2 regions of the Wenyingzhuangia gracilariae genome follow, and region 1 is predicted to be linked to the other one. Evidence: riboswitches for the same ligand, from Rfam matches in the RefSeq annotation. Region 1 holds a riboswitch; the other holds the start of a gene.
What was found. Region 1 has a riboswitch for cobalamin ahead of ACY2IJ_RS13305 (TonB-dependent receptor plug domain-containing protein). Riboswitches for the same ligand answer to the same signal wherever they lie in the genome.
Positions count from the first base shown of each region.

Region 2: another riboswitch for cobalamin. It lies ahead of ACY2IJ_RS00865 (PKD domain-containing protein); the one in region 1 lies ahead of ACY2IJ_RS13305 (TonB-dependent receptor plug domain-containing protein).

Region 1 covers NZ_CM150748.1:3,017,618-3,021,382, reverse strand. Annotated here, with positions in the region: gene ACY2IJ_RS13310 (YncE family protein) at 1-627, opposite strand, end outside; gene ACY2IJ_RS13305 (TonB-dependent receptor plug domain-containing protein) at 638-2,521, opposite strand; cobalamin riboswitch at 2,545-2,762, opposite strand; gene ACY2IJ_RS13300 (ABC transporter substrate-binding protein) at 2,783-3,709, opposite strand.
Region 2 covers NZ_CM150748.1:234,277-238,041, forward strand. Annotated here, with positions in the region: gene ACY2IJ_RS00860 (ABC-F family ATP-binding cassette domain-containing protein) at 1-528, shown strand, start outside; gene ACY2IJ_RS00865 (PKD domain-containing protein) at 601-1,551, opposite strand; cobalamin riboswitch at 1,662-1,871, opposite strand; gene ACY2IJ_RS00870 (hypothetical protein) at 1,954-2,409, opposite strand; gene ACY2IJ_RS00875 (homocysteine S-methyltransferase family protein) at 2,591-3,601, shown strand; gene metH (methionine synthase) at 3,662-3,765, shown strand, end outside.

The DNA.
Region 1 (3,765 bases):
GTTATCATTTACCTTAATTGTAGTCACCGCATTATTAGCGACTAAATTTACCACCGAAACTATGTTGTTAGAAGAATATCCACCTTGATGAGATACGTACAACTTATTATTTTTAGTAATTACTCGTTCAACCCCATTCGCTAATGGAATTGTAGTTTCTTCTATTGTATTGGTTGTTAAATCTAGAACAGCAATATAATCGTCTGTTTCATCAGAACCGCTTCCCCAATTGGTAATATATCCTTTGTTATCTACAATAGTCATGTATCTTGGATTCCCTAATCCTGTTTGTACAATGGCTTTTTTCTTAAAGGTATATCTATCAACCACTATAATTTGACTTACATCATTTAAGATAATATATGCATCTTCTTCTCCAAAACAAATAGACTGAATTAGTCCTGCTACTTTTGATCCATTTACATTTTCATAATAAAATATATCAGAATCATTCTTACCGAAATAAGACACAGAACCATCTTTAGCTCCAAAGTTTCCCTCTGAGCTAACAATTATGTTGGTATCTACTGTTTCAAAAACATTTTGAACAATAGTTTCTTCTTTTGTACAAGAAACAAAAACAACACTTAGCAGTATTAGTAATTTAAAAATTGAGTATTTTTTCATTTTTTTTAGTTTAAAATTTATAGTGAATATTTATATTAAAGTTTCGTCCGGGCATAGGTCGTAAATTGGTAAAGTAGTATAGATTATTACCAACATTGTTTACTTTACCCCCTAAAATTAATTTGTGATGTTTTTTATTTAACAAACTATAATTAACTCCACAATTAAACACTGTAACCTTAGCTATAGAATAATTGCTTAATGTATCTTCTGTTGTGTATACTTTGCTTTGGTGCAGGCCTTGTAAATACACACTTAACCTTTTATATGTATAAGACAAGTTATAATTGAGCAAATGCTGTGGTACAAAAGGCAAAGAAGCATTTGTTTTTTTGTTAAAAGCACTTGTAAACGTATAATTACCAGTAAGTAAAAGTTTTTGTTCTTTAGGCAGTAATACTTTGTAAGACAAAGCTCCCTCAATTCCTTGATTGGCTACATGTTGTATGTTTTTAGGACGCCATAAATTAGTACCTCCTGTAGGTAACCAAATAATTTTATCTTTTATATCTATATAAAAATAAGTAGCTGAGACATGTAATTGATGAATGTCTATATCTGCTCCCAACTCTAACTGCTTTGATTTTTCTGGCACTAAATTTAAATTTCCTACTATAGGCCAGTACAGTTCATTGTATGTGGGTACTCTATAATTGGTAGATAAATTGGTTTTTAAAGTGATCTTTTTATTTAATTTTTGTTCTGCAGCTAACGATACAGACATAGGAACTGAAAAGTTAGAATTAAACTCTTTACGAAGATTAAAAGAGGTAGATAATGAAGCAGTAGGCATATAAAATATCATCCCTCCAAAAGAAAATGCTTCTCTATTTCTTGATTGGATTTGATCTGTTGAACCGTTTGTAGATTCATACATCATCAAATACTTCGCCTTTAAAACATTTGAAAACCGATATGAAGCATCATAATCTACTACTTTTTTGTTTGATTTTCCGTAACCAAAATTTTTAAAAGCTTTGTTACTATAGTACCTAAATTCCTGAGTTAAGTATGCTAGTTTTAAAGATTGTTGAAAAACATTAGATGAGAAATTCCATTTTAATAAATTACGTTGATTAAAATTTTCATTGCGCTCATTTGCATTAGATGGATTGGGAATTCCATCAGAAAAAAGACGATCTCCATAGTATTTAGTGGTATAAAAATAAAGTTTGTTTCTTCTAGAAAATTGATATCCCAAACTAAAATCTATTCCATAATTTTTATAGTTCCCATTTTCATTATACAACAAGTTTCCGTTTTCATCTTTATATCTCTTGTCTAAATAAACATAATCATTATCCGAACTATTATAGGTAGAAGATAACTTTATTGCCCATTTACCTGTACCTATATTGGCTTTAAAAAAATTAGAACTTGTATTGTAACTACCATAACTGGTAAACAGATCAAAATTTTTATGCTTTTTAAAAGAGAGTATATCATTTAACTGAACAACACCTCCAATGGCACCAGAACCAAATTGCACACTTCCTCCTCCGCTTTTTACCACAATTTGATCTGTAGTACTAGCAGATATGGCATTAAAATCTACTTGACCATTTCCTATAGCATTGATACTGATTCCATTCCACAACACCAATGTATTGGTGGCAGATGTTCCTCTAAACCTGGCAGAACTTGTCCCTCCATTTCCATAATCTTTAAAAGCAATAGGACTATTGTACCTTAATAATTCGGTGAAGTTTGTTGGGTTTTTTACAACTTGCTCTACGGATAACGTTATTTTTTTAGTTCCTAAATCTTCTTGTTTCTTTGTTGTATCAGCCAACAAGACCACTTTCTCTAAACGATTGATAGAATCATTTTGAGCTACAGTTTTGGCACAACAAAATATGCTTATTAAAAAAAACGCTTTACATAGTTTCATCATAAATTTCCTTTACTCCCGAAAGAATTTATATTATGAATCTGGCAGGTCTCCTGACTTACGTCTTATTACTACCTTCCCGTTTTTACTATTATTTAAAACAGTGGTTTAAGAATGTAATAAGCACCTTTTACGGCTAAGTTTACAGTTGCGGGTACAGTTCTTGATTTTAACAAGATTCCCTTTTAATTTTATGGTTCAACTTACATTGAATAGCATAAAAACCAAAATCGTGGCAAAAGTACGTTGTTTTTTAGTTCTAAATTACTTTTTATCAAAATAATTACAATACTTCTGTTCCAAATCTATTTTTTTAGGAAAAAGTTCTGGATGAAATATTTTAGCTAAAACTTTAATACCATCTACCAAAGTACTGGCAGAAGATTGGGTAAACAAATCAAAATCTGCAATATACACTTGCTTGTTTTGCACAGCTCTTAAGTTTTTCCATTCTGGTTTTGCTTCTAAAAACTTCATATCGTCCAAAGTTCTTTCTTGAGTATAACCACAAGGAGCAATTACCAATACTTCTGGATTGTATTTTACAATTTTGTTCCAATCTATCACAATGCTATCTCCTGATGGGTGTGACAGCAAATCTACTCCACCTGCATATCCTATTTGATGAGGAATCCAGTGTCCACAGTTAAACAACGGATCTATCCACTCTAACAACATTACACTTTTAGGCAAGGTTAGTCCTGCTCTTAGAGTATCTACTATTTTTTTAATTTCATTCTGTAAACTTAACACATATTGCTCCCCTTTTTCTGGAAACCCCATGGCGGTTGCAATTGTTATGGCATCTTTAAAAACATCGTTTAAAGATTGTGGAGTAATAGAAATTGTTTTAGGAACTACCGGTAACTTAGACAAAGATCTTTCTGCACTTTCAGTATCAATTTGACACACATCACAAACATCTTGTGTAAAAACTAAAGACGGATTGATGTTATGCATTATTTCTTCATCTACATAATACAAACTTTTTCCGGTAGCTTTGCTTTCAGAAAACAATGTATTTATTTCATCGCTGGTATATTCTTTGTCTTCTAAAACACAACGCACCATTACTTGTTTTTCTTGCAAAGCTTGCTGCGGACACTCAAAAGTAATTCCGTTTAGCATGTGTTCTAAACCCATATCGTAAATCATTTGGGTTACGGCGGGCATCATAGAAGAAACTGTCATATCTTTTTATTTTTCTGCAAAACTAGTCTTTTTTTCAAATCCATTTTTTTTGTCGT
Region 2 (3,765 bases), 620 kb from region 1:
GGGAATGAGTCTGCGGATACTGGAGAATATAAATGGGGAATTACGACCAATCAATCTTATTTGCCATCAGATAATTCAGAGTTTTTTGTAGATGAAAAATTAAACTTGGTAGATTGGTTACGTCAATATGCAAAAACAGAAGAGGAAAGAGAAGAAGTTCATTTAAGAGGTTTCTTAGGAAAAATGATTTTTAGTGGAGAAGAGGCTTTAAAAAAATGTAACGTATTATCTGGAGGAGAAAAAGTACGTTGTATGTTGTCTAGAATGATGATGACCAGAGCAAACGTTTTGGTGTTAGATGAGCCAACCAATCACTTAGATTTAGAGTCTATTCAGGCATTAAACAACTCGTTAAAAAACTTTAAAGGAACGGTGTTGTTTTCTACACATGACCACGAATTTGCACAAACGGTTGCTAACAGAATTATAGAAATTACACCTAATGGAGTAATTGATAAATATGCTACGTTTGATGAGTATTTAGATGATCCAAAAATTAAAGAATTAAGAACTAAAATGTATCAATAACATTTTTGATTATACTCGTAAAAAGGCGAATCTTGTTTTAAGATTCGCCTTTTTATGTAATTAACTATAGGGTTACTCTACCAAATTAACCATAGATAAATCTACGGCACCTTTTAATTCTGTAGATAGTTCTCCTAACCACCCCATGTTTACTTGCGATCCAGTATATACTTTTATAAAATCGATACCTTTCAAAGTAACAGGATTCATATCACTGTCAACAGCCCAATCAATATCAAAAGCATTTCCATTTCCGTTTTTACTATAATCAGCATCGTAATTGTCTACATACCCCCATTCTAAAGGTTCTGTTGAAATAAAGCTAGTTCCGTTTACTGTAGGAAATAATCTAGTTCCAGAATAGGTAACTTGATCTTGTTCTTTTATAAAAAGAGGATATTTATTAAGAGTTCCAACACTTAACTCACCATTGTTTCCTTTGTTATCTGTCCAAGTAACAGCTTTAGTGTTGCTTTTAGGATTGGTGTATGTTATGGTGTAATTGTGAAGTGTTTCGGCTTTGGCATGTGCACTTCCTGCAATTTCGTACCAAGTATCGTCTGCTAATCCGTTTCCATTTTCATCAAAAGAAACTTGTACAATACCAGGTTCAGAAAATGTAGAAAAAGCATTTCCATAAATAATAAAATCTTTATCGTTGGCTCTGTTTACTACCGTATGATCAAAAGTAAAAATGATAGAACCACCCCAAGCTCCCAAAGAAATAAGTCCTGTTTTTCCACCTACTACTGTTTCAGCAGATTCTAAATTCCCAAGATTTTTATTAATGTATTGTCCTGCAGCCGGATTATAGGATAGAACTTTAGAAATGTATTCACTACTTTCTGATGTTATAGGACGTGCATACTCTTTAAAAAAATCTATAGGCTCTGGATCGTTATCTTTTTCTATAGGTTGTTCAGTAATATCCTCTACAGGTTCAATGTTTTCTTCTTTTTCACAAGCTGTAAAAGTAAAAAGAGAAATGCTTAAAAAAGCGGCTAATAAATGTTTGTTTGTCATTTGTTTGTATTTAAAATAGTTGATAATTCACATTATTTTAAAACAAAACACCAAGGAATAATAGGATAAATCCAATAATAATTTACCCAAAGCTATAACTCCCGAAAGCTTTGTTTTTGTAATTATTGGCAGGTATTCTGACTCGTTTCACTTATTTAACCCTTCCCATCTTTTTGCAGACAGTGGTAATGTTAAAAAGCTGTTTCTGTTTTTTACAGAGAAACTTACAGCAGCGGGAACTGTTCAGGATTTACACCTGATTCCCTTTTAATGCACATGTTTTATATAAAAAATGTACAACCAAAAATCGTGGCAAAATTATAATATTTTAAATGTTAAACAGTATAAAACGTAAAATATATGTAAAGTACTGAATAGGGAGCTTATACAAATACTATTGTGTTATTTGTAAGTTGATTCGTACATGTTGTTTAGTAAATTTTGAATAAAATCATTTTGCTCTGTTTCTATACTCAACCAACTAGCAACAGCATTTACAGAACTAAAAATTTCATAATGATTGCGTTTAAAATGTTCGTTAAGCACATATACCATAGAAGCAACAACTTGTTCTGGGTTGGCTGTGTAAATGGCAACTCTTGCAGCTCCGGTAAGTTTTAAATTGTTAGAAATCCATGTTCCACAATCATACAACTCTTCTCTAGACATTTGAACCTTAGTAAATCTAACATCAATAATAAAACCATAACTACTATTAAACTTAGAATCATTAATAATTTGTGTGGTTAAGTTTTTTATAGCCATAAAAGTTAAATCACCTTGGTAATATTCAATAATTAGTTTTAAGTTTTGTATTATAATGTATTTAGAAGTGTTGATATTTGTTTTGTTAGGCATATTAATTTGGGGTGGGGTTGTTCTTATTAAATTTAGTGCTAATTTAAGTTTTTTAAAACTGAGTGTTTTCACAAGGAAATTTAAAACAATTCTTTAATTAAGCCTATAAACCTTATATTTGCATGTTAGAAATAAGGGTAAGAAACAATTGTTTTTACGACCCATTAGCCAAACAAATCATATGGCAAATATTAGAGAAGAACTTAAGAAAAGAATTTTAGTATTAGATGGTGCTATGGGTACCATGATTCAGCAATACAAATTTACCGAAGAAGATTATAGAGGTGAGCAATTTAAAGATTGGCATGTTTCTGTAAAAGGAAATAATGATATGTTATCTATCACTCAACCCACAGCTATTAAAGAAATACATGCAAAGTATTTTGAAGCAGGTGCAGATATAGCAGAAACCAATACATTTTCTAGTACAACCATTGCCATGGCAGATTATGAAATGGAAGATTATGTATATCAATTAAATTACGAATCTGCTAAAATTGCCAAAGAAGTAGCTCAGGAGTTTACTGCTAAAGAACCACACAAACCTCGTTTTGTAGCAGGTTCTATAGGACCCACAAACAGAACCTTAAGCATGTCTCCAGATGTAAACGACCCTGGTTTTAGAGCCGTTACATTTGATGAATTACGCATTGCATACAAGCAACAAACAGAAGCTTTGCTAGATGGAGGTTGTGATATTTTATTGGTAGAAACCGTTTTTGATACGTTAAATGCAAAAGCAGCTTTATTTGCGATAGAAGAAGTAAAAGCAGAAAGAAACATAGAAGTTCCTATTATGTTGAGTGGTACTATTACCGATGCATCAGGTAGAACGTTATCTGGGCAAACAGCCGAAGCTTTCTTAATTTCAGTATCTCACATTCCATTATTAACTGTAGGTTTAAATTGTGCCTTAGGAGCAGATGCATTAGTCCCTCATTTAGAGGCTATTTCTAGCAATACTCAATTTGGAGTTTCTGCACACCCAAATGCTGGTTTGCCAAATGCTTTTGGAGAGTACGACGAAACTCCTGAACAAATGGCTTCTCAAATTCAAAACTATTTGGATAAGAATTTAATCAATATTATTGGAGGATGTTGTGGTACAACACCAGCACATATTAAAGCTATTGCCGATATTGCGGCCAAAGCAGAGCCTAGAAAAGTTGCAGAGCAACTTTGTACGAAATAATATAGTTATAATATTGAGACTTAGTACTAAATACTCAGTACTCAATACTAAGCGAAAGTAATGAGCGAAATAAAACAAACAAAATACATGAAATTATCTGGATTAGAACCTTTAGTTCTAGGTTCAGATATGAATTTCATCAATGTAGGAGAACGTACCAATGT